DNA from 4 places in the Nocardia sp. NPDC056952 genome. Region 3 is predicted to be linked to each of the others. Evidence: riboswitches for the same ligand, from Rfam matches in the RefSeq annotation. Region 3 holds a riboswitch; each other region holds the start of a gene.
What was found. Region 3 has a riboswitch for S-adenosylmethionine ahead of ACFTS5_RS28025 (amino acid ABC transporter permease). Riboswitches for the same ligand answer to the same signal wherever they lie in the genome.

Region 1: it holds a riboswitch for S-adenosylmethionine, as region 3 does, so the genes downstream of both, ACFTS5_RS21400 (rhodanese-like domain-containing protein) here and ACFTS5_RS28025 (amino acid ABC transporter permease) in region 3, are expected to answer to the same signal.
Region 2: it holds a riboswitch for S-adenosylmethionine, as region 3 does, so the genes downstream of both, ACFTS5_RS25265 (bifunctional o-acetylhomoserine/o-acetylserine sulfhydrylase) here and ACFTS5_RS28025 (amino acid ABC transporter permease) in region 3, are expected to answer to the same signal.
Region 4: it holds a riboswitch for S-adenosylmethionine, as region 3 does, so the genes downstream of both, ACFTS5_RS32770 (aminotransferase class V-fold PLP-dependent enzyme) here and ACFTS5_RS28025 (amino acid ABC transporter permease) in region 3, are expected to answer to the same signal.

What each region holds. Positions count from the first base shown of each region.
Region 1 covers NZ_JBHURA010000006.1:64,254-71,722, forward strand. The annotation lists gene ACFTS5_RS21370 (CaiB/BaiF CoA transferase family protein) at 1-653, opposite strand, end outside; gene ACFTS5_RS21375 (DUF456 domain-containing protein) at 782-1,264, shown strand; gene ACFTS5_RS21380 (amidohydrolase family protein) at 1,265-2,116, opposite strand; gene ACFTS5_RS21385 (FAD-dependent oxidoreductase) at 2,281-3,669, opposite strand; gene ACFTS5_RS21390 (RNA-guided endonuclease InsQ/TnpB family protein) at 3,864-5,075, opposite strand; gene ACFTS5_RS21395 (hypothetical protein) at 5,147-5,677, shown strand; SAM riboswitch class IV at 5,723-5,842, shown strand; gene ACFTS5_RS21400 (rhodanese-like domain-containing protein) at 5,860-6,276, shown strand; gene ACFTS5_RS21405 (O-succinylhomoserine sulfhydrylase) at 6,287-7,469, shown strand, end outside.
Region 2 covers NZ_JBHURA010000008.1:46,581-54,049, reverse strand. The annotation lists gene ACFTS5_RS25290 (hypothetical protein) at 1-66, opposite strand, end outside; gene ACFTS5_RS25285 (MFS transporter) at 107-1,255, opposite strand; gene ACFTS5_RS25280 (NADP-dependent isocitrate dehydrogenase) at 1,487-2,704, opposite strand; gene ACFTS5_RS25275 (MFS transporter) at 3,014-4,507, opposite strand; gene ACFTS5_RS25270 (TetR family transcriptional regulator) at 4,642-5,364, shown strand; SAM riboswitch class IV at 5,429-5,539, shown strand; gene ACFTS5_RS25265 (bifunctional o-acetylhomoserine/o-acetylserine sulfhydrylase) at 5,622-6,938, shown strand; gene ACFTS5_RS25260 (homoserine O-acetyltransferase) at 6,935-7,469, shown strand, end outside.
Region 3 covers NZ_JBHURA010000010.1:140,965-148,433, reverse strand. The annotation lists gene ACFTS5_RS28030 (hypothetical protein) at 11-856, opposite strand; SAM riboswitch class I at 1,010-1,103, shown strand; gene ACFTS5_RS28025 (amino acid ABC transporter permease) at 1,214-2,224, shown strand; gene ACFTS5_RS28020 (amino acid ABC transporter ATP-binding protein) at 2,221-2,982, shown strand; gene ACFTS5_RS28015 (ABC transporter substrate-binding protein) at 3,015-3,974, shown strand; gene ACFTS5_RS28010 (LLM class flavin-dependent oxidoreductase) at 4,003-5,073, shown strand; gene ACFTS5_RS28005 (ABC transporter substrate-binding protein) at 5,070-6,689, shown strand; gene ACFTS5_RS28000 (ABC transporter permease) at 6,692-7,469, shown strand, end outside.
Region 4 covers NZ_JBHURA010000016.1:66,621-74,089, reverse strand. The annotation lists gene ACFTS5_RS32775 (Uma2 family endonuclease) at 1-524, shown strand, start outside; gene ACFTS5_RS32770 (aminotransferase class V-fold PLP-dependent enzyme) at 530-1,846, opposite strand; SAM riboswitch class IV at 1,888-2,002, opposite strand; gene ACFTS5_RS32765 (class I SAM-dependent DNA methyltransferase) at 2,175-2,930, shown strand; gene ACFTS5_RS32760 (AAA family ATPase) at 3,115-4,245, shown strand; gene ACFTS5_RS32755 (S8 family peptidase) at 4,270-6,465, shown strand; gene ACFTS5_RS32750 (hypothetical protein) at 6,458-7,469, shown strand, end outside.

The DNA.
Region 1 (7,469 bases), on a different contig from region 3:
TCGTCGGACCACAGGCCGACCCCGCGCATGCCCCAGATCATGTGCGAAAGGGCAAGCGCGCCATCGATCATCGCGGCGTCGATCACCTGGCCCTTGCCGGAATTCTGCCGCTCCACCAGGGCGGCGAGCACGCCGAACACCAGGAACATCGAGCCGCCACCGAAGTCGCCGACCATGTTCAGCGGCGGTACCGGCCGCTCGCCCTTGCGCCCGATGGCATTGAGCACACCGGTCAGCGAGATGTAGTTGATGTCGTGTCCCGCGCGATCGGCGAGCGGGCCGTGCTGGCCCCAGCCGGTCATCCGGCCGTACACCAGGCGTGGGTTGCGGGCCAGCGCCTCGTCGGGTCCGAGGCCCATGCGCTCGGTGACGCCGGGACGGAAGCCCTCGAGCAGCACGTCGGCCTTCTCGACCAGGTCGAGGATCTTGGCGACGTCGGCGGGGTCCTTCAGATTCGCCTCGACGATCGTTCGCCCACGCCACTGGGGGCGTTCCATGAAGCCGGGCAGCTGGTTCGGGCGCTGCACGCGCACCACGTCGGCGCCGAGGTCGGCCAGTAGTAGCGCGGCGTGCGGGCCCGGCCCGATGCCTGCCAACTCGATGACCTTGATGCCCGCAAGGGGCCCCTGCTTGGCGGTGGACTCCGTGCTCACGCGGTGACCTCAGTTCGTTGTCGAACGGTATTGACACATTGACAATAGCGCTGGGGTGGCGGCTCGGGTAGAGCATGGGCGAGAATTCGCACGAGCGCGACTCGGCGCGGCAACGGGAGGACCCGGTAGTGGGCGTGTGGGGTGAGGTCGTTGTCGGCCTTGTCATTCTGGTCGGCATCGTCGGCGTGATCGTACCGATTCTGCCGGGGGTGATCCTCATTTTCGCGGCGATCGCGGTGTGGGCGTTCATGACCGGCGGTGCGACGGCCTGGACGGTGCTGGCGATCGCCACCGTCGCGCTGGCGCTCTCCGGCGTCGTGAAGTACACCTGGCCGGGCAAGCGGATGCGCGAAGCCGGGGTGTCGAACCGTGCGCTGCTGGCCGGTGCGGTGCTCGGCATCGCCGGCTTCTTCGTGATCCCGATCGTCGGCCTGTTCATCGGCTTCGTGCTCGGTGTGTACCTGGCCGAGCTGTACCGCCTGAAGACCAACGACCTGGCCTGGCCCGCGACGGTGCACGCGCTCAAGGGCGTCGGCCTGTCGATGCTGGTCGAGTTGTTCGGCGCGCTGATCGCGTCCGGTGTGTGGCTCACCGGCGCGATCATCAGCTGACTACTCGATGATCGGCAGCGGGCGGGTGTGGTCGTCCGCGCCGGGGAGCTGATTGCGCGGGATCGGGATAGTCGGATTCTCGATGCGGGGTAGCGGCTCGGATTCCGGGCGACGCACCGCGGGCAGCCGGTAGAACTCGCGGGCATTGTCCTCGAGCACCGCGTGGATATCGGAGCCGACCACCTGCGAGATCAGGTCCACATCGCGCTCCTCGAACGGCCTACCGGCGCGCGTGCCGGGCAGATCGCTGCCGAACATCAGCGCACCCGGGTTGACGGTGTGGATGCGCCGCAGCGTCTCGGCCACATCCATCTCGACCCGGCCGAACCCGGTCGCCTTCACCCTGGCGCCGCGGTCCACCAGGTCGAGCAGGTACGGCAGACCCTCGTCGGACATGCCGAGATGGTCGATCGAGAGCGCGGGCAGCTTCGAGATCACCGGTTGCAGCGAGGCCAGCATCTGACCGTCGATGTAGAGCTCCACGTGCCAGCCCGCCAGTTCGTGGGCGCGCAACGCCTGCAATGTCATCTCGGTGATGTCGGCGGCGGCGCGCTTGAGGTTGAACCGCAGGGCGCGTACGCCTGCCCGGTTCAGCTCGAGGATCTCGTCGTCGGTGGCGTCGAGATCCAGCCGGGTCACGCCGACCCAGTCGGGACCGAGCGCGGCCAGTGCTGCCTTCAGGTACGTCTGATCGGCGCCTTGGAAAGACGCGCTGACGACAGCACCGCCGCGAACATCGAAGTGCGCCATACGCTTTCGATAGTCATCGATCACGTAGGGCTCGGGGAGATAGCCTTCGTTCTCGATCAGCGGAAACCGCGGATCGATGATGTGGACGTGGGCATCGAACACCAGTACAGAATGCCTTATCTCTGCGGCGCGAGCGCACTCAACGTCGCGCCCCCACTAGGACGGGACCACTGAAACCCCGAGTTCTGCCATGACAGCACACCCAACCCCGCACATCGGCGGGCCATTCAGGGCCGCGAACACGCGCGCGCCAGCGCGCCAAAAACTCAGGCCTTGTTCGGCTCGGAGGCGCGCAGCATGTCCTCGCGTTCCACGACCTTCACGCGCTCGCGGCCTTCGGGCTCGCCGAGGGCGCGCTCGTGGGCGTCGAGGCGGTACCAGCCCGCCCAGGTGGTGAACGGGATGCCCTTGCCCTCGAGGAACTCGGTGACGGCGTCGAGCTCGGGCTTCGGCGCGGGGGCGAAGGCCTTGGCGTCGTCGAGCAGGCAGGCGATGGTCTCGTTGGCGTCGCCCTTGGTGTGGCCGATGAGGCCGACCGGGCCGCGCTTGATCCAGCCGGTCACGTAGGTGGCGGGCATGAATCGGGCGTCACCTTCGGCGGTGTCGTCGGCGATCACGCGGCCGGCCTCGTTGGGCACCGTGCCCGCCTGATCGTCGAACGGCAGCTGCGTGACGTTCTGCGAGAGGTAGCCCACGGCGCGGTACACGGCCTGGATGTCCCAGTCGGTGAAGTTGCCGGTGCCCTTGACGTTGCCGGTGCCGTCGAGCTGAGTGCGTTCGGTCTTCAGGCCGACGACCTTGCCGTCGGCGCCGAGGATCTCCGAGGGCGATTCGAAGAAGTGCAGGAACAGCTTGTGCGGGCGGTCGCCGTGGTCGCGGATGGCCCACTGCTCCAAGGTGTTGGCGACCATGTCGACCTGCTTGGAGTTACGGCGTGCGGCTTCGGAGCCCTCGTCGTAGTCGATGTCCTCGGGGTTGACGATGACCTCGATCGTCGGCGAGTGGTCGAGTTCGCGCAGCTCGAGGGGCGTGAACTTGGCCTGCGCGGGGCCACGACGACCGAACACGTGGACCTCGAGGGCCTTGTTGGCCTTGAGTCCTTCGTAGACGTTCGGCGGGATCTCGGTCGGCAGCAGTTCGTCACCGGTCTTGGCCAGCACGCGCGCGACGTCGAGGGCGACGTTGCCGACGCCGAGGACGGCGACCTTCTCGGCCTCGAGGGGCCAGGAGCGGGGGACGTCGGGGTGGCCGTCGTACCAGGACACGAAGTCGGCGGCGCCGTAGGAGCCGTCGAGGTCGATGCCGGGGATGGCCAGGGCGCGGTCGGCGTTGGCGCCGGTGGAGAAGATGACCGCGTCGTAGAACTGGCGCAGGTCGTCGAGGGTGATGTCGGTGCCGTAGTCGATGTTGCCGAGCAGGCGGACCTGGTCTTTGTCGAGGACCTTGTGCAGGGCGGTGATGATGCCCTTGATACGGGGGTGGTCGGGGGCGACGCCGTAGCGGATGAGACCGAAGGGCGCGGGCATGCGCTCGTAGAGGTCGATGCTCACGTCGGCATCGGACTTCATCAACGCGTCGGCGGCGTAGATACCGGCCGGTCCCGCACCCACGATCGCAATGCGAAGTGGGCGAGTCGCTGCACTCTGTTCGGTCATTTCTACGCGCACCCTTTGGTCGAGAACTGATTTGACGGCGTCAACTTAGCTTAGGCTAAGTCGGCATGCCGACTTACTGGCAGCTGCCGAGTTGCGGCAGCAGGCCGCAATCACGTGTGATTCTAGCTGCGACGCTGATGGCTTCGTGGGGCGCGGTGTAGCTGCCCGCACGGTTGCTTTTTCCCCTGTCAGGATTACAGCTTGACATCGTCCCGTCCCTGAAGGACCGGGGTCCCCACCCTCGCGGGTCGGGTTTTCTGCTTCACCGACGACTGCCCGCCCGGAGGGTTCCGTTGAGGTCTCACACCATCTCCACAGACTGTCACCGCCAGCCCGGCGGCCAAAAGATTCTTCGCGGCGTTCACATCCCGATCATGTCGGACACCGCAACTGCACACCCACTCACGCACCTCGAGAGGCATCTTGTTGCGCAAGACACCACACGACGAGCACAGCTTCGACGAGGGGTACCAGCGATCGATCGCAACTACTTTGCGGCCGTACCAATCGGCCTTGTACTCCAGCATCGACCGAAACTCCGACCACGACGCGTCCGAGATCGCTCGCGCGAGCGAGTGATTGCGGATCATGTTGCGGACGGTCAAATCCTCGATCACGAGCGTTTGGTTCTCACGCACGAGCCGAGTAGTGATCTTGTGCAGGTAGTCGCGTCTGCGGTCGGCGATGCGAGCGTGGACGCGAGCGACTTTGCGCCGAGCCTTGGCCCGGTTCGCCGAGCCCTCCTCCTTGTGGGACAGGCTGCGCTGAGCTTTCGCCAACCGGGCACGGTCGGCGCGTTCGTGGCGCGGGTTGGCGATCTTCTCGCCGGTCGACAGGGTGAGCAAATGGGTCAGCCCGGCGTCGATCCCGACCGCCTGACCCGTGCGAGGGAGTGGCTCGACCGTGGGATCCTCGCACAGCAAGGACACGAACCAGCGACGGGCCGCGTCTCGCGACACCGTCACCGTGGAGGGATCGCCGGGCAGCTCGCGCGACCAGACGATGGCGAGCGGTTCGCTCATCTTCGCCAAAGTCAGCTCCCCGTCACGCCACCGGAACCCCGACCGGGTGTACTCCGCGCTGGCCCTGGACTTCTTACGGGACTTGAAGCGTGGGTATTTGGCCCGCTTGTCCCAGAAGTTGGCGAATGCCGTTTGCAGGTGACGCAACGACTGTTGCAACGGCACCGACGACACCGCACTCAGATAGGCGAGGTCTTCGCTGCGTTTCCATTCGGTCAGCATCGCCGACGTGGTGTTGTAGTTGACCCGCTCGCCCCGCTGCCACGCCACGGTCCGGGTCTCGAGTGCGAGGTTGTATACCTTGCGCACGCAACCGAAGGTCCGTTCCAACTCAGCGGCTTGCTCCGGGGTCGGGTGAAACCGGTACTTGAAAGCCCGCTTCACAACCTCGCCCACGCCTTACAAATTAGCATGCTTATCTGTAACCTGACTATCCCGAAAGGAGGAGTAGCGCTGTGCGCGTCAGGCTTCAACTTGCCGTGCTCGTGGCCGGTCATAGAGGACCGGTTTTTGCGCTACGACACCCCATGAACGAGGAGCAAACAGGCTCGGATGACCAGCCCGTAGTGGTGGATCAGACCGACAAGCGTTCCATCGTCCCGTTCGTCGCGGCCGCGGTGATCGCGATCATCGTGCTCATCGGCATCGTGGCGGGTGGACTGCTCTCACCCGCTGAGAAAAATGTCACAGAGGCCGACCGTCTCGCGGCCGCTGTCACCAACTATATCGACGCGCGCTCGCGCAGCGACCTCCGTCCGCCGACGGGCGTGGCCTGCCCCGGCTTCAGCGAAGAGACCTCCGGCCTCGGCGAACAGCTCGGTGGCCCGAAATCCACTGTCACGATCGACGGCAAGGGTTTCGAGAACGCCACCGTCAACGGTGACCGCGCCAAAATCGACGCGGCGCTCGTGGTCAACGGCAACCCGGCGGCGAGCAACTGGAAACTGACCCGCGTGGACAGCGCGTGGCTGGTGTGCTCGTTCTGAATCGTTTGACACGATGACCGGTGCCGAGGCAATCTCAGATCGCAAGGTCATGAGTGCCAGCGTCAAGCCCCGGCTCGCTGGTCGGCAACCCTCCTCCGCGGTGGGGTGCTCCGGGTGACGACCTGGCCGTGTGTTCGGGGATTTCCGGCACGGCAAGAGCGGATTCACGCAGGAGGATCGACATGACTTACGCCGGCGACATCACCCCTGAGAAGGCGTGGGAGCTGCTCACCGAGCACCCCGGCGCCGTGCTGGTCGACGTGCGCACCGAGGGCGAGTGGGCACACATCGGCATCCCCGACACCAGCTCCATCGAACGCCCGGCCCATTTCATCGAATGGGTCGACGGCACCGGCACGCGCAACCCGGAGTTCGGAGTGCAGCTCGAGAAGGCACTCGCCGGTCGCCCCGACGACGCACCCGTGGTGTTCCTGTGTCGCTCCGGCCAGCGTTCCGCGCATGCGGCGAACCTGGCGACGGCGGCGGGCGTGGCGCCGTCCTACAACGTGCTCGACGGTTTCGAAGGTGGTCCCGACGCGTTCGGTCAGCGCGGCAGCACCGGTTGGCGCGCTGTCGGCCTGCCGTGGCGTCAGGCATAAGGAGAAAAGCATGATCACCGGTGGTTCGTTCGACAAGCCACTGCCCGAAGGCGTCGGTCCCGGCACGCTCGGCGTGCGTGGCGGCCTGCGCCGTTCCGGCTTCGACGAGACCTCCGAGGCGCTGTATCTGACCTCGGGTTTCGTCTATGAGAGCGCCGAGGCCGCCGAGGCCGCGTTCACCGGCGACGTCGAGCACTTCGTCTACTCGCGCTTCGGCAACCCGACCGTGGCCATGTTCGAGGAGCGCATCCGCCTGCTCGACGGCGCCGAGGCGGCCTTCGCGACCGCGTCCGGCATGTCGGCGGTGTTCACCGCGCTCGGTGCCCTGCTGAAGGCGGGCGACCGTCTCGTCGCCGCCCGCAGCCTGTTCGGTTCCTGTTTCGTGGTCTGTAACGAGATCCTGCCGCGCTGGGGCATCGAAACCGTCTTCGTCGACGGTGACGACCTCGACCAGTGGGAGCAGGCCCTGTCCGTCCCCACCCAGGCCGTGTTCTTCGAGACCCCCGCCAACCCGATGCAGACCCTCGTCGATGTCCGCAAGGTCACCGAGCTCGCCCACGCCGCGGGCGCGAAGGTGGTGCTGGACAACGTCTTCGCCACCCCCCTGCTCCAGCGCGGCTTCGAACTCGGCGCCGACGTGGTGGTCTACTCCGGCACCAAACACATCGACGGCCAGGGTCGCGTCCTCGGCGGCGCCATCCTCGGCGCCCAGGACTACATCGACGGCCCCGTCAAAACCCTGATGCGCCACACCGGCCCGGCCCTGAGCCCCTTCAACGCCTGGACCTTGCTCAAGGGCCTGGAAACCATGCCGTTGCGCGTGCGCCACTCCACCGAGTCGGCCCTGCGGGTAGCCGAGTTCCTGGAGACCAAGAATTCGGTCGACTGGGTGAAATACCCCTTCCTGGAATCACATCCGCAACACGCACTGGCCAAAGAGCAGATGACCGGCGGCGGCACAGTAGTCACCTTCGCCCTCAACGGCGAAGACGGCAAGAAGCGAGCCTTCGAGGTCCTCAACCGCCTCCGCATCATCGACATCTCCAACAACCTCGGCGACGCCAAAACCATGATCACCCACCCCGCCACCACCACCCACCGAGCCATGGGCCCGGAGGGGCGCGCGTCAATCGGCTTGTCCGACGGGGTAGTTCGCATCTCGGTCGGTCTGGAAGACCTCGAAGATCTCCTCG
Region 2 (7,469 bases), on a different contig from region 3:
CGACGGGGCGAGCAGGAGATCCGTGCGGAACAGGTCAAGCAAACCCTCGTGCAGGTGGCTCGGCATGTGGGCAACGTAGGACGAGGTGCGCAAGGGCACCAATCGGTTACGGCGTGTTACGCGCCGACCGGCGTTGCAGGAAAGCCGTGAGGGTGAACAGGAGGACACCGGCGACGGCCAGCAGGGCGCCGACCACGGCCGGGGCGGTGTAGCCGAGGCCCGCGGCGATGACGAGGCCACCGAGCCAGGCGCCCGCGGCGTTGGCCATGTTCAAGGCGGCGTGGTTGAGGGCGGCGGCGAGGGTTTGGGCGTCGGCGGCTACGTCCATGAGGCGGGTTTGGAGGCCGGGGGCCAGGGCCGCGCCGGAGGCGCCGACGAGGAAGGCGCCGATCGCGGCGGTGACGGGGTTGTGCGCCGCCAGGACGAATCCGGCCAGGATCACGACCATCGCGATCATGGCGACGAAGATCGAGCGGTCGACGCCACGGTCGGCGAGGATGCCGCCGCCGATATTGCCCACGATCATGCCGAGACCGAACAGCGCCAGCACGATCGGCACCGCGCCGATGGGCATGCCCGCGACATCGGTCATGGTGGTGGCGATGTAGGTGTAGACCGCGAACATGCCGCCGAAGCCGATCGCGCCCACAGCCAGGGTGAGCAGCACCTGCGGGCGTCGCAGCGCACCGAGTTCGGTCATCGGGTTGGTGATCTTCATGCTGGTCAGCGCGGGGACATAGCGCCACAGAGCGGCCACCGTCGCCACGCCGATCACGGCGACGACCACATAGGCGTCACGCCAGCCCAGGTGCTGACCGAGCCAGGTCGCGCCCGGCACCCCGATCACATTCGCCACGCTGAGCCCGAGCATCACCGCGGCCACGGCCTTGGCTCGCTGCCCCACGGGTGCGAGCGTGGCGGCGGCCAGCGAGGCGACGCCGAAGTACGCGCCGTGCGGCAGACCGGACACGAACCGCGCGAGCACGAGCGTGCCGAAGGTCGGCGCGAGCACGGTCCCGATATTGCCGATGGTGAACGCGACCATCAACACGATCAGCAACTTCTTGCGCGCCACCCGCGCGCACAACGCGGCGATCAACGGCGCACCGACCACGACGCCCAGCGCGTACGCCGACACCGCGTGCCCGGCCGACGGCTCGGAGATATCGAAGGCCCGCGCGATATCGGGCAGCAACCCCATGGTCACGAACTCGGTGGTCCCGATCCCGAATCCACCCAGCGCCAACGCGAGCATCGCCGGGACATGCCAGCTGGTGCGTGGCACCTCGAGGCGATCGGGGGCTGCAGTGGAAGAAGTCACGCTTCCATGCAACGGCGACGACTACCCTTTAGCTACCCGAAACGAGCGTGAGTTACCCCACCGTGGGAACAACCGCCGGGGACGGACGCAAAAGCGCTCGCATCGGATTCGATGCGAGCGCTTTCTTACAGCCGTGCGGGTTCGCGGTCGCGAACCGGGGCTACATCACTTCAGAGCACGAGCCAGGTTGACGTCCAGCGCGCCGAGGAATTCCTCGGTGCTCAGGTAACCCTGGTCGCCGCCGACGAGCGCGGCGAGGTCCTTCGTCATCTGACCGCCCTCGACGGTCTTGATGACCACATCCTCGAGCGCCTGCGCGAAGCCGATCACCTCGGGGGTGTTGTCCAGCTTGCCGCGGTGTTCGAGACCACGGGTCCAGGCGAAGATCGACGCGATCGGGTTGGTCGAGGTCGGCTTGCCCTGCTGGTGCTGACGGTAGTGCCGGGTGACCGTGCCGTGCGCGGCCTCGGCCTCACAGGTCTTGCCGTCCGGGGTGAGCAGCACCGAGGTCATCAGGCCGAGCGAGCCGAAGCCCTGGGCCACGGTGTCGGACTGCACGTCGCCGTCGTAGTTCTTGCAGGCCCAGACGTAGCCGCCCTCCCATTTCATGGAGGAGGCGACCATGTCGTCGATCAGGCGGTGCTCGTAGGTGAGGCCCGCCGCGTCGAACTCGGCCTTGAACTCGGCGTCGAAGACTTCCTGGAAGGTGTCTTTGAACATGCCGTCGTAAGCCTTGAGGATGGTGTTCTTCGTGGAGAGGTACACCGGGTAGTTCTGCTGCAGGCCGTAGTTGAACGAGGCCCGCGCGAAGTCCTCGATGGACTTCTTGAAGTTGTACATACCCATGACGACGCCGCCGTCCTCGGGCATCTTCACGACCTCGTGGATGATCGGCTCGCTGCCGTCTTCCGGGGTGAAGGTCAGCGTGACGGTGCCAGCCTCGTAGACCTTGAAGTCGGTGGCGCGGTACTGGTCGCCGAAGGCGTGACGGCCGATGATGATCGGCTTGGTCCAGCCGGGCACCAGGCGGGGCACGTTGGAGATGATGATCGGCGCGCGGAAGATGGTGCCACCCAGGATGTTACGGATGGTGCCGTTGGGCGAGCGCCACATCTTCTTGAGGCCGAACTCTTTCACCCGCGCTTCGTCGGGGGTGATGGTGGCGCATTTCACTCCGACGCCGTACTTCTTGATGGCATTGGCCGCGTCGACGGTGACCTGGTCGTCTGTCTTGTCGCGGTACTCGATGCCGAGGTCGTAGTACTCGAGATTCACGTCGAGATAGGGATGGATCAGCTTGTCCTTGATGAACTGCCAGATGATCCGGGTCATCTCGTCGCCGTCGAGTTCTACAACGGTGCCTTCAACCTTGATCTTGGACATGGATCTTCGTGTCCTCCTCGGTGGGTGCCCTTATTGCACGGCTAGGCGAACACGCTTGTGAGCGGACCCCAGCAGTTCCAACAGACAACGTATATGCCCCGCGTTGTCTGCGGGACGTGTGGTGCAAACAAGACGAGCGTACTGCTGTCCCCCACCTCACCGCGATGGGAGGGCCCGCTGTGCGGGACTCCTCGAAGCTACTCCGCTCCGGCCGCACGTCGGCACCCGATCGGGCCTTGACCGGCTACTGAGTAGTAACACGGCGGGGCCCGCGCACCGAGAACGGTGGCGCGGGCCCGGTTCACCAGGTCAGACCGCGATCGGTACCGCGGCCGCGTGTTCGTCGCCTTCGATCAGGTTCTCCGGCTTGTCGCGGATCATCACCGCGATCACCACGGCGGCGGCGAGGAAGAAGCCGGCGCCGATATAGAACGCGACGTCGTAGCTGTAGATCGAGGCGCGTTCGATCAGGTGGTCGACGGTCGGGTTGTCGGTGACGTAGTTCTCGGCGGCCTGCACCGACAGCGTGGTCAGCAGGGCGGTGCCGACGGCGCCGCCGACCTGCTGGGCGGCATTGAGCAGGGCGCTGGCGACGCCGGAGTCCTCAGCGTCGACCTGATGCAGCGCGACGGCCTGCATCCCGACGAACAGCGGGCCCATCCCGAGCGCCATCAGCAGCTGCGCGGGCAGCACGCTCAGTGCGTACCCGTCGCCGTAACTCAGTTGCGCCAGCCACAGCAGTCCGACGACACCGAGCAGCGCGCCGACCACCATGAGCGGACGCGGCCCGAACTTGGGCATCAACGAACTGGTGATGCCCGCCGCGATCCCGATGCCCACGGGGAACGGCAGGAACGCGATGCCGGCCTTCAGCGGCGAATAGCCCAGGGTGTTCTGGTAGTAGAAGCTCAGGAACAAGAACATCGCGAACATCGCGATCGGGATCAGCAGCGCGGCCAGCAGGGCGCCGCCCCGATTGATCTCACCCGGAATGCGCAGTGGCAACAGCGGATTCGCCGAGCGCGCCTCGATGAAGACGAACGCGATGAGCAACGCGAAGCCCGCCCCGAGCAGGCCGAGCGTGCTGCCCGCCAGCCAACCGTGTTCGGCGGCGCGACTGAATCCGTAGACGATCGACACCAAGCCGAATGTCACGGTGACGGCGCCGGGCAGGTCGTAGCCGCCGGTTCTCGGCACCGGGATATCGCGCGCGATCACCGCCACCGCACCGGCTACCGCGATGAGCGCGATCGGCGTGTTCATCAGCAGCGTCCATCGCCACGACGCGAACTCGGTGAGCGCGCCGCCGACGATCAGCCCGAACGCGATGCCACCGGCGGTGATGCCGGCGAAGACCGCGAACGCGCGGGCCCGCTCCTGCACATCGGTGAAGATCACCGACAGCAGCGACAAAGCCGCGGGGGCGAGCAGCGCGGCGAACGCACCCTGTAGACCTCGGCCGATGAACAACTGCGGGCCGGTCTGCGCGAGCCCGGCCAGCGCCGAGGCGGCAGCGAAGCCGACCAGGCCGACCAGGAAGATCCGGCGGCGGCCCAGGTAGTCGGCCATCCGTCCGCCGAGCAGCAGTAGGCCGCCGAAGATGAGCGTGTACGCGGTGAGCGCCCACTGCTTGTCGCCGTCGCTGATCCCCAGGTCGCGCTGGGCATAGGGCAGGGCGATCGTGATCACGGTGGCGTCGAGCACCACCATCAACTGGGCGGCGGAGAGCACGACCAACGCCCACCACCGCATCGAATTCTGTTGTTGATCAACATGTTTCGTCATTATCTCGGTGCCGGTCACCAGGACTCCTCGTCGCTCGATTGGCGTGGGTCAATCCTGGCACTGCAAGACAATTGGCGTCAAGAGAAAAATGTCTGAATGCGCCAATTGGCCTACTTGGACAGATAGAGCCGCCGACACGGTAGGCTGAGGGAATGCTGGACTCGACCACTCCGATCAGCGCCGACCGGACGACCGAACCGGCTGCCGGCGCGCCGCTGGGCCTGCGCGAGCGCAAGAAGCTCCAGACCAAGGCCGCGATCGTGGCGGTCGGACTCGACCTGTGCGACAGCCAAGGGTTCGACGCGACGACGGTCGAGCAGATCGCCGCGGGTGCCGATGTGTCCCCGCGCACCGTCAACCGGTACTTCGCGCTCAAGGAAGACATCGTGCTGGCCCCGATCGACGACTTCGGGGTCTCCGTCGCCGTCGCGCTGCGCTCCCAGCCGAACACCGGCAACGAACTCCAGGCACTGTGTGGCGCCTACCTGACGGTGGTCCAGGCCGAGGCGGACGCGGACGGCATCCGGTTCATCCGCCAATTCCTGCAGATGCAGCGCATCATGCGCACCAGCCAGTCGGTCAACGCCCGCGCGCTGGAATACGCGGAGAAGAAGAACGTCGCGGTGTGCACCGAGCTCGCGCAACGGATGGGCACGTCACCGGACGACTTCACGGTGAAGCTGGTGGCCGGGATCTGGCAGATGCTGTGCCACCTCTCCGTCGCCGACACCGAACAAGCCTTGCTGAGCGGGTCACCGGCGGTAGCTGTCCGGGTCACTCGGGACGCCGTGCTGCGCGCCTACCACGGCTTACGGCAGGTCTGCGGCGCACCGGTGGACGACACGCCAGGCTTCGGCACACCGTCCAACGAGTGATCTTCGGCGGGAAATGCGGGGGAAGTTTCCGCCCGCGGGAGATCTCCGGTTAACATGACGGCAAGGTCATGAGTACCAGCGCCAAGCCCCGGCTCGCTGGTCGGCAACCCTCCAGCTGCGGTGGGGTGCTCCGGGTGATGACCGGGCTCTCGAAAGTCGAGAGCAAGCGCGCACTGCAGGAGGCCCCCATGTGTTGTTGCCAGTCGATCCGACCCAGTTGACGAGATCCCCCGGCTGACACCCATTTGGAGCACGACATGACTGACTCTTCTCTGCCCGAGAACTGGTCCTTCGAGACCAAGCAGGTCCACGCGGGCCAGGCCCCCGACGCGAGCACCAACGCGCGGGCCCTGCCGATCTACCAGACCACCTCCTACACCTTCCGCGACACCGATCACGCCGCCGCGCTGTTCGGTCTCGCCGAGCCGGGCAACATCTACACCCGGATCATGAACCCCACCCAGGACGCGGTGGAGCAGCGCGTGGCCGCGCTCGAAGGTGGCGTCGCGGCGCTGCTGCTGGCCTCGGGCCAGGCCGCGGAGACCTACGCGATCCTGAACCTGGCGAGCGCGGGCGACCACATCGTGTCCAGCCCGCACCTCTACGGCGGCACCTACAACCTCTTCCACTACTCGCTGCCCAAGCTGGGCATCACGGTCTCGTTCGTCGAGGATCCCGATGACCTCGCGCAGTGGGAAGCCGCGATCCAGCCGAACACCAAGGCGTTCTACGGCGAGACCATCGCCAACCCGAGCAGCGCGGTGTTCGACATTCCCGGTATCGCCGGTGTCGCGCACGCGAACGGCCTTCCACTGATCGTGGACAACACCGTCGCGACCCCCTACCTGATCCAGCCGCTGGCCCACGGCGCCGACATCGTCGTGCATTCGGCGACGAAGTACCTGGGTGGTCACGGTGCGGCCGTGGCGGGCGTGATCGTCGACGGCGGCACCTTCGACTGGACCGTGCGCGACGCCGACGGCAACGCGCGCTTCCCCGGCTTCACCGAGCCCGACCCCAGCTACCACGGTGCGGTGTTCGCCGATCTGGGCGCGCCCGCGTTCGCGCTGAAGGCTCGCGTGCAGTTGCTGCGCGATCTGGGTGCCGCGGTCTCGCCGTTCAACGCGTTCCTCATCGCCCAGGGCATCGAGACGCTGAGCCTGCGGGTCGAACGGCATGTCAGCAATGCCGAGGCGGTCGCGAAGTTCGTCGCCGAGCAGCCGGGCGTCGACGCGGTGTTCTACGCGGGCCTCGAGTCCTCGCCCTGGCACGCGCGAGCCAAGGAGCTGGCGCCCAAGGGCGCGGGCGCGATCGTGGCCTTCGAGCTGGCCGGCGGTGTCGATGCGGGCAAGAAGTTCGTGGACGCGCTCAGCCTGCACAGCCATGTAGCTAACATCGGTGATGTGCGTTCACTCGTGATTCACCCGGCGTCGACCACGCACTCGCAGTTGACGCCCGACGAGCAGCTGGCGGCCGGCGTCACTCCCGGCCTGGTCAGGCTCGCGGTGGGCATCGAGGGAATCGACGACATTCTGGCCGATCTGCGGGCCGGGTTCGCGGCGGCGACGACGTGACTGTGAGCACCGAATCGCCGATCGCCCGACCCGGAACCGGGGTGGCCCTGCTGCCACCGCCGGACGGGCGCGTCGGCGTGGTCGCCATCGGGGATGTGGCGCTGGAGAACGGCGCCGTCGTCCCCGATGTGCGGCTGGCGGTGCAACGCTGGGGCGAGCTCTCGCCCACGCTGGACAATGTGGTGCTCGTCGAACACGCGCTCACCGGCGACTCCCATGTCGTCGGTGGGCCCGACGGGGCGCCCGGCTGGTGGGAGGGCATGGTCGGGCCCGGCGCGCCGATCGACACCGACGAGTGGTGCGTGATCGCGACCAACGTGCTGGGCGGCTGCAAGGGCAGCACCGGCCCGTCCTCGCTCGCCTCCGACGGAAAGCCTTGGGGCGCACGGTTTCCCGAGCTGACCATCCGTGACCAGGTAAAGGCCGAAGCGCAGTTGTTCGAGGTGCTCGGGATCGAGCGGCTCGGCGCTGTCGTCGGCGGCTCGATGGGTGGCATGCGGGTACTCGAGTGGATCATCGGCCTGCCCGAGC
Region 3 (7,469 bases):
GCAACCACCCTCAAGCCACCTCGGTGATCCCCACCGTCGGAAAGAAGAAGCACGACCGCCCACCATTGTCAGTAGTACCGAAAACAGCAGCCAACACAGTCCCCCGCCCCGTATCCACAGGCACAGCCCGCACACCCCCCACAGGAATAGCGGCGAAGAGAAAGTCCCGAATAGCCGTCTCAGCAAGAGGCCGCAATTCACCAGGAACCTCAGCAGGCACCATCGCCCGCACAATGTCGGCAATCGACCCCATCGAGGCCATCCCCCCACGCCCGGTACTCACATTGAGCCACGCCACCTGCATCCCGGACGTCTTCGTAGCCGCGGTATCGGCCGCAAGCCCATAGGGCAGGAACGTGAACAGAGTCTGCCCGGATTTCACCGCGGACAGATCGAGCCCGGGTATCGGCAGTGTGTTGGCCGGCCACGGCCCCGGCACCGCCCCCGCAACAGCCGGAACAAGCCCCGCTCCGTCACCGGTACAGTTCGCCGCCACCGTCGGGTAGAGGAACGGCTGGATACCCAGCGCCTTCAGCGTCTCGACAACACTCTGATAGGCACCGAGAAGATCCCCCGCCCCCGCGGCGGGCGTGACACCGGGTGCGTCCCGAGTGACAGCGGGCGCCACCGGCACGGCCGGTTCGGCAACAGCCGACGGCACAGCCGACAGCAACGCAGCGGCGCAAACCGTCAGGGCGGTCAGTGCGGTGGAACGACGCGGCATGATCACGACGTACTCCTCATCGACGCAGAGAACCCCGACGCTACCGCCTGCGATGCGGGATTCCGGACAGGTGAAGTAACCGCCCGTTCGGCGCGTCGCAATTTCCCAGCGAACCCACCGATCGCCGCTCACCCCCGGTCCGCGGGTCCCCCACCACGCCGAACCGGGGCAATTGTGCCCGTGCTCGCGCCCGGTTCCAACCTCTGTGCTCACGCTGATTTCTACCGTTGTGGGTACCGCACATGTGCCACATGCTGATTCAGCTCGGGTCACAAAACCGGGGCGCAACCATCCAGAGCGACCGAGAGACCTGGCTCGATGACGTCGCAGCAACCCGCCCGTTTCGGGGTGTGGGTGCTTCTGCCGGGTTCGATGGAGGAGATTTTCGTGCTGTCTACCTGTCCGGCCTGAGCGCCGCCAGATCGCGAACCCGTTGCTGGCCGGGTGGAGGTCACTGTGCCTCGTTCCACTGTTTTCCGAAGGATTCCCATGACCGCGTCTGCCGTTTCCGGCGCCGAGACCGCGCCCGCACCGCCCGGCGACGCTCTCCCCGCCGATCCGGAATCCGGCGGCAAGGCGCCCGCCGGCGACCTGCCCCGGATCGCCGGGTCGTGGCACCCGTGGCGCTGGGTCGTCGCGGTGATCGCTCTGCTGCTGGTGGCCCAGTTCGCGCACGGCCTGATCACCAATCCGGGGTGGGACTGGGGCACTTTCGCCCAGTACTTCACCGCGAAGTCGGTGCTGGCCGCGCTCCGGGTGACCATCGAGCTCACCCTGTGGGGCACTGCCCTCGGTTTCGTGTTCGGCACCCTGCTGGCGATCGGGCGGGTGTCGAACAATCCCGTGCTGCGGGTGATCGCCTGGACCTATATCTGGGCTTTCCGTTCGATCCCGCTGATCGTGCAGCTGCTGTTCTGGTTCAACATCGCCTACCTGTATCCCCGCCTGTCCGTGGGCATTCCGTTCGGCCCCGGCTTCTACGAGTTCGATGTCAATGGTGTGATCAGCGGTTTCACCGCGGCGGTGATCGGGCTGGCCCTGCATCAGGCGGCATATTCGGCCGAACTGATCCGGGCGGGTCTGCTCGCCGTCGACGACGGTCAGCTCGAAGCGGCGGCGGCGCTGGGGATTCCGCGCTGGCGCCAGTTCCGCACGATCGTGTTGCCGCAGGCGATGCGCTCGATTCTGCCGAACGCGGCCAATGAGGTGATCAGCCTGTTCAAGGGCACCTCGATCGTGTCGGTGATGGCGATCGCCGAGCTGTTCTACCAGGTGCAGGTGATCTTCGGCCGCAACGGCCGGGTGGTTCCGCTGCTGATGGTGGCGACCGTCTGGTACATCGCGCTCACCACGGCGCTGTCGATCCTGCAGTACTACATCGAACGGCACTACGCCAAGGGCGCGCAGCGTGCGCTGCCGCCGACACCGTGGCAGCGGGTCCGCGCCAAGGTCACCGAGATCGCCGCCGGTGCGGCCGCACCCCGAGGAGCAACCCGATGACCGCAGCGGTGCTGGCGCGCGGAATCCGCAAGTCCTACAGCGGCATCGAGGTACTGCGTGGCGTGGATCTGGCGGTACGCGCCGGTGAGGTGGTCGCCGTGATCGGGCCCTCCGGCTCCGGCAAGTCCACGCTGCTGCGGGTGCTCAACCATCTGGAAGCGCAGGACGCGGGCACCGTGCACATCGACGGTGAGCTGATCGGTTACCGGCAACGCGGCAACATCTTGCGTTCGCTGCCCGACCACGCGGTGCGCGCCCAGCGCAGCCGCATCGGCTTCGTGTTCCAGCAATTCAATCTGTTCCCGCATCTCACGGTGCTCGACAATGTGGCGCTCGCCCCGGTCTCTGCGCAGCGGCGCCCACGCGGCGAGGTGGTCGCCGAGGCGAAACAGCTTCTGGAACGGGTAGGACTGGCCGATTTCGTCGACGCCTATCCCCGGCGGCTGTCCGGTGGTCAGCAGCAGCGCGTGGCCATCGCGCGGGCCCTGGCCTTGAAACCACGGCTGATCCTGTTCGACGAACCCACCTCCGCACTCGACCCGGAGCTGGTCGGCGAGGTCCTCGCGGTGATCCGCGATCTCGCGCACAGCGGCACCGCGCTGGTGATCGTCACCCACGAGATCGGTTTCGCCCGCGAGGTCGCCGACACGGTCGTGTTCCTCGACGAGGGCGTGATCGTCGAACAGGGCGAGGCCGCCAGCGTTCTCGACCACCCCGAACACCCGCGCACGCAGGCGTTCCTGTCCCGCGTCCGCTGAACATCCCTTCCCACGAACAGGTTTCGACACTGATGAAGCTCTCCACCCTGATCGGCATCGTCGCGGCGGCCACGCTGTTGACGGCAGGCTGCACCGCCGAGCCCGAGGCCGCCGACACCGTGCAGGCCGGTGCGATCACCTACGACCTGTCCCCCGCCCAGGAGGGCAGGGTGCGGGCCGCCAAGGTCGACGCGATCGCCGCCGAGGTGCCCCAGGCCATCCGTAACCGCGGCACGCTGGTGGTGACCGGTCCCGCCGGTTCCGTGCCGCCGCTGCGGTTCTATGCCACCGACGACCGGACCGTGATCGGCTCCGAGGTCGACTTCGCCACCCTGGTGGCCGACATCCTGGGCCTGAAGCTCGATATCCAGGTGGCGGACTGGTCGCAGAACTTCGTGCGGGTGGATTCCGGTGAGGTGGACGCGTTCATCTCGAATGTGACCGTCACCGAGGAGCGCAAGGAGAAGTACGACTTCGCTACCTACCGCACCGACACCGTCGCTCTCGAGGTCCCGAAGGACAGTCCGCTCACCTACACCGACCGCAAGAGCCTGGCGGGCAAACGGATCGGTATCGGCGCGGGCACCAATCAGGAACAGCTGCTGGTGAGCTGGAACGAGCAGAACGTCGCCGAGGGTCTGCCCCCGGTCGACATCGCCTACTACCAGCAGAGCACCGACTACTACCTGGCGCTGGCTTCCAAGCGCATCGACGGCTACATCGGCCCGAACCCCGCGGCCGTGTACCACTCCGCCACCAGCGACGGCAAGATCATCGCCACCTTCTCCGGCGCGGGTGAGCAGCTGCAGGGCGAGATCGCGGCGCTCACCAAGAAGGACAACGGCCTGATCGGCCCGATCCACAAGGCGCTGCAGCACGCGATCGCCGACGGCAGCTACCAGAAGATCCTCGACCGATGGGGCCTGAATTCGGAGAAGGTCACCGAGTCGCGGATCAACCCGCCCGGTCTGCCGAAGAAGCCCGCCGCATGAGGTCGTTCGACGAGCTGGGAGACCGCGCATGAAGTTCCTGCTGATGACGCTGATCACCCGGGTACCCGATCCGGTCACCGGTGTGGTCCCGACGACACGTGATCGCCTGCACGAGGTGGTCGAACAGGCCAGGCGCGCCGAGGAATTCGGCTACGACGGGTTCGCTGTCGGTGAGCGGCACGAGGATCCGTTCCTGTCGGCCGCTCCCCCGGTGGTGCTGAGCCATATCGCGGCCCTCACCTCGCGGATCAGCCTGTTCACCGCGGTCACCACGTTGAGTCTGCTCGATCCGGTGCGTGCGTTCGAGGACTATTCCACCCTGGACAACCTGTCCGAGGGCCGGCTCGAGCTGATCATCGGCAAGGGCAACGGCGCGGCGCAGGCGCAGCTCTACCACGTCACCACCGAGGATCAGTGGGAGCGCAATCGGGAAGGGTACGAACTGTTCCGGGCGCTGTGGGACAGCGAGGAAGTGACGTGGTCGGGACAGTTCCGGCCTTCGCTCGCCGCGGCCAAGGCCTTGCCCCGACCGCTGCAGCCGAGGGTGCGGATCTGGCACGGGAGTGCGACGAGCAAGGAGTCGGTGGAACTGGCCGCGCGCCACGGTGATCCGGTGTTCTCGGCGAATGTCACCAATCCGATCGAGCCGTACGCCGCGCTGATCCGCCACTATCGCGAGCGGTGGGCGCACTACGGTCACGACCCAGCCGATGCGCTGGTCGGCGCGGGCACCGCGGGCCTGCATGTCGCGCGGACCTCGCAGGAGGCCGTCGAGGTGTTCCGCCCGCTGTTCGAGGCGCGGACCTCGCTGCAGCGCAAGGTCGGTAATCCGGTCGTGTTCGAGACCGTCGAAGACTTCGTCACCCGCTCGTCGGCGCTGGTCGGCAGCCCGGAGCAGGTGATCGACAAGGTCGGCCGCTATCACGAACAGTTCGGGCACGAGGTGATCCACCTGTCCGCCGAACGTGACGGCCGCACCGAATCCGAGTACCTGGGCAGTCTCGAACTGTTCCAGGCCGAGGTGGCGCCCGAGCTGCGCCGCCGCATTCCGAGTCGTCCTCTGGCCGCTGGCCGCCAATTATCTGGAGTTATCTCGTGATCCGTCCTCGTCATCGCATCGCCGCCGCCGTCGGCGCCCTGGCCGCCGTCACCACGGTGGTCGCCTGTGGCAGCGACACCGGCGGCTCGGGTGGTCAGGCCGGACCGCCGCAGCCCGGTGGCACGTTGCGCTACGGTCTCTCCCAGGCCCCGACCTGCTCGGATCCGGCTCAGTCGGCCAGTAATCAGACCATCTACGTCGCCCGCCAGATCGTCGACTCGCTCACCGATCAGGACCCGAAGACCGGCGCGATCACACCCTGGTTGGCCAAGACCTGGGAGGTCAGCCCGGACGCGAAGGTGTTCACCTTCAAGCTCGCCGACGGCGTGACATTCAGCGACGGCACCGCGCTCACCGCGGACTCGGTGCGCGATACCTTCGACGCGACGATCAAGCTCGGCGGGGCGAAGGCAGCACTCGGGGTCAGCTATCTCACCAACTATGTCGGCACCACCGCGGTCGACAAGCTCACCGCCCGTGTCGAATTCAGCCAGCCGAACGCCCAGTTCCTGCAGGCCACCTCGACCCCGCAGCTGGGCATCCTCGCCCAGTCCACCAACGCCAAGCCCGCCGAGGCTCGGTGCGCGGGCGACAACATCGGCAGCGGACCGTTCACCTACACCAGCTGGAAGCAGGACTCCTCGGCCACGCTGGCCAAGCGTGCCGGATACAACTGGGGCTCGGCCGTTTTCGGGCACAAGGGCGAGGCGTATCTGGACAGGATCGAGTTCACCGTGGTCCCGGAATCGGGTGTGCGGACCGGCAGCCTGGCCTCGGGTCAGCTCGACGCGATCAGTGACGCGCTGCCGCAGGACGCGCCGCAGATCGAGGCCGCGGGCGGCGGGGTGCTGTCCACCTCCAACCCGGGGACCCCGTTCGGCCTCCAGCTCAATGTGACTCGTGGTCCGCTGCGTGACCAGGCCGTGCGTCAGGCGCTGCTGCCCGCACTGGATCGCAAGCAGCTCGTCGACACCGTGCTCGGCCCGCAGTTCAAGTACGCGACCGGCAGCTTGGCCTCGGCCACCCCGGCGTACCTGGATCAGTCGGCCCGGCTCGCCTACGACCCGGCCAAGGCCAAGGCCGCCCTCGACCAGGCGGGCTGGCTGCCCGGCGCCGACGGCATCCGTACCAAGAACGGTGAGCGCCTGAGCTTCTCGGTGACGTTCAGCCAGGTGTTCGCGGGCAACCAGGCGATTCTGGAACTGACCCAGCAGCAGCTGCGCCAGATCGGGGTGGATCTGAAGCTCGACCTGGTCTCCGGACCGGAGAGCACCGCGAAGATGAACACCAAGGACTACGACTCCTTCTACGGCAACTCCACCCGCGCCGATGGTGACATCCTGCGGACCTCGTTCTCGCTGACCGGTCGCAATCTCAGTGCCCGTGGCCCGATCCCGGCCCTGGACGAGGCGCTGGACAAGCAGCTGGCCACCAACGACCCGGCGGCGCGCGCGGAACTGCTCGCGACCGTGCAGAAGCTGGTGCTCGACAACGGCCTCTACCTGCCGACGATCGAACTGTCGCAGGCGATCGGCGTGGCCGGACACACCCAGGACGTGAAGTTCGAGGCCTCGGCCCGACTGCAGTTCTTCGACACCTGGCTGAGCGGGCACTGATCATGGGCCGATACGTGGGTTCGCGCGTACTGCAGGCGATCTGGGTGCTGTGGGCGGCGTTCACGATCTCCTTCCTCGTGCTGTACGCGCTGCCCTCGGATCCGGTCTCGATGGCGGCCGACGGCGCCGGCCTCGGCACCCCGGTCGACAAGGCGGCCGTAGCGGAGATGCAAGCCCGGTACGGGTTGGACAAGCCGCTGTGGGAGCAGTACCTGACCGCGCTCGGCAACGCCCTGCGCGGCGATCTGGGCCGCTCCATCAACACCGGCCAGCCGGTCACCGAAGCCATCGGTGACGCTGTCCCGCCCACTCTCGGACTGGCCGCTCTCGCACTGCTCTTGGCGATCATCGGCGGGACGATCCTCGCGTTCGCCGCTACCTACACGCAACGGCCTTGGCTGCGCAACGCCCTGAGTGCGCTACCACCGCTGGGCGTCTCGGTGCCGACATTCTGGACCGGCCTGCTCCTGTTGCAGCTGTTCTCCTTCCGGCTGCACTGGTTCCCCGCCTTCGGCGGGACCGGGCTGCGCGGGACGCTACTGCCCGCGCTGACGCTGGCGCTACCGATCGGGGCGGTGCTCGCCCAGGTTCTCGCCGCCGGGCTGGAACAGACCTGGCGTCAGCCGTTCACCGATGTGGCGCTGGCCAAGGGCGCGTCCCGCTGGTGGGTGCAGCGCCGTCATATCGCCCGGCTGGCCAGCGTGCCCGCGTTCACCATCGCGGGGGTGCTGGTCGGCACGATGCTGGCCGGGTCGGTGGTGGTGGAGTCGGTGTTCGCCC
Region 4 (7,469 bases), on a different contig from region 3:
TGCGCGCCGGTGTTCCGGGTATCGACCTGGACATGTATTTGGCGATGCCGGAAGACCTCGCTCGGGTGATCGAGGTCAAAGACGGCCTGCTGGTGCATCGCGACTCACCTTCGCCGAATCACCTCGCCATCGCCGACGTGATCAAACAGTGCCTGCGGGAAGCGATCCGGAAACGCGCCACCGGGCAGCCCTGCCTGAAGGCCAGCGGCGAACTGGACATGCTGGTCTCGGAGGTTCCGTTCAATTTCCGCCGCCCCGACGCCATCGTGTATCGCTGTATCGAAGACCCCCGCGACAAGTGGAAGACCAAGCCCACAGCAGGGGACACCCTGTTGGTGGTCGAAGTGGTTTCACCAGCGACGGTTACCGCCGATTGTGTGGACAAGCGAGCGGAATACGCGCGCGCGATCGCCATCACTGATCCGCTCGGCGTCACCATCACCTGGGACGCCCTCGACGGGGAACGAATATCGGCCGCCGAGAGCAGGTCTCGACGGCCGACGTCCGGTGAATCTCGCCTGTGACGAGTTCAGCCGATCAGGCAGGGAGCGGCGCCTTCGGGGGAAGAGGCGCTGAGGGGACGGGTTTCGGGGGTCGGGTTCCAGTGGCCGTCGGTGGCGGCGTAGTTCCAGGTGGGCCCGTGGCTGACCAGGGTGGCTACCGCGCTGATCAAGCGGTCTACGTCGGCGGCGGTGGTGCCGAGGCCGATGCTGGCGCGGAGGGCGGCGTCGAGGCCGAGGCTCGCGAGGAGGGGGTGCGCGCAGAAGCGGCCGTCGCGGACGCCGATGGCGTGCTCGGCGGAGAGGTACGCGGCGACTTTGCCAGGGGCGACATCGGCGATCGTGAAGGCGACGATGCCCACACAGTCGGGGCTGTCGGACCAGATACCGACCAGGTCGACGCCGGGGATCGCGGACAGGCCGTCACGCAGCCGGTCGGCCAGAAAGCGCTCGTGCGCGACGAGTTCGGTGGGGTCGATGGCGGCGAGCGCATCGCAGGCGGCGGCAATAGCGGCCGCGCCCAGGACGTTCGGCGAGCCGGCTTCGTGCCGCTGCGGCGCGCACGCCCATTCGACCTCTGTCACACCGACATTGCGCACCGCACCACCACCGGCCAGGTAGGGCTCACCCTCGTCCAGCCAGTCCCGCCGGCCGACGAGCACACCCGAACCGAACGGCGCGTACAGCTTGTGCCCGGAGAAGGCGAGGTAGTCGATCCCGGTCTCGCGCAGGGAGATCCGGCGATGCGGAGCCAGCTGAGCGGCGTCGACGAGGATGCGCGCACCACACAGATGGGCGATGGTCGCGAGCCGTTCCAGCGGCAGCACCTCACCGGTGACGTTGGACGCACCGGTCACCGCCAGCAGCGCGGCAGGCTTGCTGCACAGCTCGGCGACGACACGCTGAATCGTCTCCTCGACCGTGGCGGCGGCCCGCACGACGCGACGACCGTGCTTCGCCCACGGCAGGAAGTTGGCGTGGTGCTCGATATCGAGTACCACGGTCTCCCCCGGCACGCACCCGGCCAGCAGGTTCAGCGAATCGGTGGTGTTACGCGTGAACACCACGACCTGGTCGTCGTCGGCGTCGAGGAACCGGGCAACGGACCCACGCGAAGCCTCGTAGCACTCGGTGGAGATCCGCGAGGCGTATCCCGCGCCCCGGTGCACGCTGGCGTAGAACGGCAGCAACTGCGAAATCCGGTCGGTGACCTGCTTCAACGCCGGCGCACTCGCCGCGTAGTCGAAGTTGGCGTAGGAGCTGGTGCCGCCCTGAACGAGCGGAACCTGCAGGTCGGCACCGGAAACGGCGGCGATGGCACAGGTGGGGTCGATTACAGCAGTCATGACGAAATCCCGTCGGCTCAGGGACCCGCTCCTGAAGAGGTGGCCCGCGCTTGCCGCGCCCAATTCGGACGTCAGCCTGGTCGTCACCCGGAGCACCCCACCGCGGAGGAGGGTTGCCGACCAGCAAGCCGGGGCTGAACGCTGGTACTCGTGACCTGCAACGAGAGTGACAGACGACCACCGGACCTGTCAACCACCGATCGTCGGTGCGCTCCGAGTCGACCCGGACCACCCCCGAGATCTCCCGGTTCGGCGCGGCGGCCGGGCCGTCGCGGCCGCAGCGGGAAATCGGTTGTCCACGTGCGCTTTCCCTTGTGATACTCCGGGGATGCCTGCCTTCGCCGATTTCGACCGGCGCAACTACCCCACCGTCGATGTCGCCACCGGTTACGACGGCTGGGCCGATACCTACGAGCGCACCGTGATGGACGAGATGGACGCGGCGCTGCTGGATCGGCTTCGCCGCCCGGATTGGGCGGGAGTGCGACAGGCGGTCGACCTGGGTTGCGGAACGGGGCGAACCGGCGCGTGGTTGCGCAGCCGCAGTAGCGCCGAGATCGACGGCGTCGATCTGAGCGCGGGCATGCTGGCCCGTGCCCGCGCCCGCGGTGTACACCGCACACTCACCAAGGCCGACGTGTGTGCCACCGAATTACCAAGCAGCACTTACGATCTCGTGATCTCCTCACTGATCGACGAACACCTGCCGGACCTGCTCCCGTTCTACACCGAGGCCGCGCGGCTGGCTGTCCCAGGAGCCACGTTCGCCCAGATCAGCTACCACCCACAGTTCATGATGGTCACCGGAATGCCGACGCACTACACCCCCGCTGGGGGCGATCCGATCGCGATCAGCACCCACCTGCACCTGCTGAGCGAGCACATCACCGCGGGCACCGACGCGGGCTGGGTCCTCACCGAAGCGGCCGAGGCCCTGGTCGACGACGCCTGGCTCGCGGCGAAACCCAAGTGGGCCCACCTGCGCGGCCACCCGTTCACCATGGCACTGGTCTGGACGCTCGGCGGCATAGGCGCCGCGCCGCACGCTTCGAGGCACGCCCGAAACGAAGGGAATCGCCCATGAGGGGACGTGGCGGAACTAGCATCCGACGAAGGGAATCGCTGCGCTGAGGGCTCGGCAGATCAATGTGGCGCTGCGGGTGGGGTCCGATGTCAAACCGGTACACAAGGGGTGAACTTTGCCCGTGATGGACGCCGTACGATCGAGTGAAGCGAAAATAGTCCACGTAGTTGATCGGAAGAAGACCATGTCACACGCCTTGAGCTCCACTTCGGCGGACGTGAGCGCCGATCTACCCGACGAATTCGTCCACCTGGCCAGGTTGGCGCTCGCCGGGCGCGAGCAGGATGTCGCAATGTTCGTGCGCCGGGCCGCGCGCCGCCACCGGCACGCCAGTCCCGAACTGGCCGATGCGCTGATCGCGCTGCTGCGCCAGAACCCCACGCGCGCCAATCCCCTACGCGCGGAGGTGGATACGCCGATTCCGGTCGACGGCGACAGCCGGCTGCCGCTGCTGCGGGTGATCCCGCCCGGCTCCACCGCCGAAGTGCCGATCCTGGCCGCCGAAACCTATGACGTGCTCACCCAGATCGTCGACGAACGCAAGCAGGCCGACCGGCTGGCCGCCGCCGATCTGACCCCGGCCCGCAGCTTGCTGTTCGTCGGTCCGCCCGGCGTCGGCAAGACGATGGCCGCGGCCTGGCTGGCCCACCAACTGTCGCTGCCGCTGGTGGTCCTGGACTTGGCGACCATCATGAGCAGCCTGCTCGGCAAGACCGGCACCAACCTGCGCCATGCCATCGACTACGCCAAGCAGCGGCCGTGCGTTCTGCTGCTCGACGAGCTCGACGCCATCGCCAAGCGTCGCGACGACGATCGCGACGTGGGCGAGTTGAAGCGGCTGGTGACGGTACTGCTCCAGCAGATCGACGACTGGCCGACCGGCGGGGGCCTGGTCATCGGCGCGACCAACCACGCCGATCTGCTGGATCCGGCCGCGTGGCGGCGCTTCGATGTGAGCGTGGAGTTCGCGCTGCCCGAGGCCGAGCAACGCTGCGAGGCGATTCGCCGGTTCGCCGGGCAGCCACTGCCCGACGGCGCCGTGGACGCGGTGGCGCTGGCGTCGAAGGGCTTGTCGTTCAACGATATCGAGCGCGCGATGCTGCGATTGCGCAGGCGTTGCGTGCTCGAGGACCAGCTTCTGCCCGGGCTGATGGCCGAGCATTCCGCGCGACTGGCAGCTGAACTTCCCAAAACGGATCGGTTACGGCTGGCACAGACGCTGACGGGCGTGTCAGGCTTGTCTCAGCGCCAGATCAGCGCGCTGACGGGGGTGTCGCGCGACACCATTCGTGGTTTCACGCATCGACGGGAATAACGTGGCAGCTGGGGGGATTCACCGGTGGCGGGACCGCGATTTCTGATCGGCTTCGGTGAACGACTCACCGCGCCCATCTCCCCCAGCAGATCGGGCGGCTCGCCGCCGCCCCCGTACACGGTGGCGCAGGCGCGAGCCCGACTCGCGCCGATGCTGAGCGCGGCCACCTCGAGTGCGGACGCGTTGCCGAAAACGGCCTGCCCGGAGGACGAGACGGTCACGGCTGTCACCCTGCATCCGCAGTACCTGTCCATAAGTGGTTATCCCACAAGACTTCTCACATCGATGCAGTTGGATCCGCTGGGCAGCAGGCCGGTGGCGATCGCGCCGGAGCACGGCAAACCGCGGGCGAGCACCCTGCTGTTCCTGGCAACGACCCGCGTCAATCTGCAGTTGCTCACCGAGCGGATCACTGCCGACGCACCGCTGGGCGGCGCCGAGATCGGTATCGTCAGCCTGGCGGAATTCCGGCTCAACAACGCCGCCGACAGGCTCAGACTCGCAGCGGAACCGCGTAATTCGGAGACCGTCGCCGAATTGGTGCTGCACTCCGGTCGCGACATCGCCCTGCAGGGTCTGCTCGACTTCTCCCGCGATCTCGATCTCGACGTGGCCATCGACCGCCGACTCGACAACGGTGGTCTGGCCTTCGTCCCCGTCACCGGAACCCACGCCGCCATCGCCGCACTCGCCGGCTACTCGTTCACCAGGGTGATCCGCCGCATGCCGCGCATGCGCACCCAGCTCGGGCGCGACACCACCACCAGGACAGCGCTTTCGACGTTCCGCCCGGCCTTGCCGACGACCGAGCCGACCGACCGGGAACTCACCATCGCGGTCTTCGACGGTGGCATCCCCGCACGCACCCCACTGACCCGCTGGGTCGACGCCCACACCTTCGCCGACAGCGCCGCGCCGCAGCGCACCTATCTCGACCACGGCCACCGCGTCACCTCGGCGCTGCTGTTCGGCAGCGTCGACCCCGTCCAGCCGGTCCCGGTCCCCTACGGCTACATCGACCACTACCAGGTGCTCGACGAGGACACCGACGACGACCAGTGCGAGCTGTACTCGGCCATCGAGCGCATCGATACCGTGCTGCGCCAACGCAAATACGAGTTCGTCAATGTCAGCATCGGCCCCGAACTCCCCATCGAGGACGACGAAGTGCACGCCTGGACCGCGTTCTGGGACGACTACCTCAGCGACGGCACCACGCTGGCCACCATCGCGGTCGGCAACAACGGCGAGGCCGACAGACCGAGTGGCAACGCGCGCGTCCAGGTTCCGGCCGACAGCGTCAACGCGCTCGCGGTCGGTTCATCGGATCGGGTGGGAGCGCAATGGAACCGTGCGCCGTACTCCGCGATCGGGCCGGGCCGCTCCCCCGGCACCGTGAAGCCCGACCTGCTCGCCTTCGGCGGCAGCGATCACGAACCGTTCCACGTCGTCGGACCGGACGGCACCGCAGTTCCCGACTCCGGCACCAGCTTCGCCGCCCCGATGGCCCTGCGCGCCGCGCTGGGCGCCCGCACCCTGTTCGGCCCGAAACTCGGTGCGCTCGACCTGAAGGCCCTGCTCGTGCACACTGCCGAAAGACGCACCAGTTCACCGGATTCCGACTCAGGACACGGCCGTATCGCCGCCACCCTGGCCGACATGGTTCTGTGCGGCGACGGCGAAGCCAGAGTGCTCTACCAGGGTGAACTCACCCCCGCGAAATACCTGCGCGCCCGGATTCCGCTGCCCGCGGCGCTTCCCGCCGGCATGGTCCGCATTCGAGCGACTCTGGTCTTCGCTACCCCGGTCGACCCCGCCGACCCAGGCAGCTACACCCGCAGCGGCCTCGACGTCACGTTCCGTCCGCATGACGAGCGGTTCGCCGAACCGACCAGAATCCACCCGGATTCGGCCCCGTTCTTCCGCGCGACCGAACTCGACCCCGAGGCCGTGCTGCGCCGTGACTCGCACAAGTGGGACACCGTCCTGCACGCCGAGCGGAGCAAGCGCGTCAACAGCCTGCGCAACCCGGTCTTCGACATCCACCACACCGCCAGGGAATCCGGCCATCCCACCGTCAACGCACAGCCGATCCGCTACTCGATGGTGATCACAGTGCGCCACGCCAAGGTCGACGACCTGTACGAGCGGGTGCTCAGCGCCTATGTCACCCAGCTCGAAGCGCTTCGCCCGACGATCGAGATCCCACTCGATGTCTGAGTTCCCAGCGGAGATCTTCGTCGACCCGATCGCGGCGCGGCGGCTGAGTTGTCAGAGCGTTTACCGGCTGCAGCACCTGGGCGCGCGGCTGTTTCCGTGGCAGGAGGAGACGTTCACCGAGATCCTGCTCGGCCATCTCACCGGGGTGGACTACCGCATCGACGCGCCGTGCCCCGATTGCGTGCCGCCGCGGGGGTGCACGTCGTGGGGGTCGGCGACGCAGGCGGCAGGATCGGGCGGGCTCCGGCTGCTGACGCGACCGGAGGAGGGCGGTAACCGGGCCCGTGGCAGGCGCGGAGTCGGTGCGGATTTCATCTACAGCGTGCAGGACCCTTCGGGTGCAGGCGAAGTGCGGTTACTCATCCAGGCCAAGCGGGCCAGACAGGGTGAACCGATCAAATCGGCTGCCCTGCCCTCCGCGCAGCGAGCCGATCTACAGGACGCCGCAGAGCATTTCGGCGCCACCGCGTACTACCTGTTCTACGCCGAGTCCGAGTCGGCGCACGTCGGTCACCTCACCCGCTGCGCCGAGCACACCAGCCCGTCGGATACCTCGATCGTGATCGTCCCCGCACAAGTCCTCACCCGCGCGTTCGACGAGGAGAAGCGGGGTTCGATCGCGGCGGATCTCGTCTTCGCACTCGGCCGCACCCTGCTGTGCCTGGACGGTTGCGCCCCCGCACCGGGCCTGTCGGCCTTCGATCGCGTTCTCGGCTTCGTCCGCGAGGACAATCCCGGCTACCAGCCCGTGGACCCGGCTACGCGACTGCCCGGCACGCCGGCCGTCACCGTCATCGGCACACGCGCCAAACCGCCCCGGCGGCCGCCGTCACGCCGCGTGACCCGCGCGGGCCACCAGGTCGGCGACGGCGAGATCCTGTGGGTCGACCTGAGCGCCGCCGACCGTTGGGCACAGGCGGGCAGCTCCTCGCCCATGACGGAGCGCAGCTGGTACGACGGCGTCGATGCCGATCGATTGCGCGAGCGAACCAGCAAGTACTGGC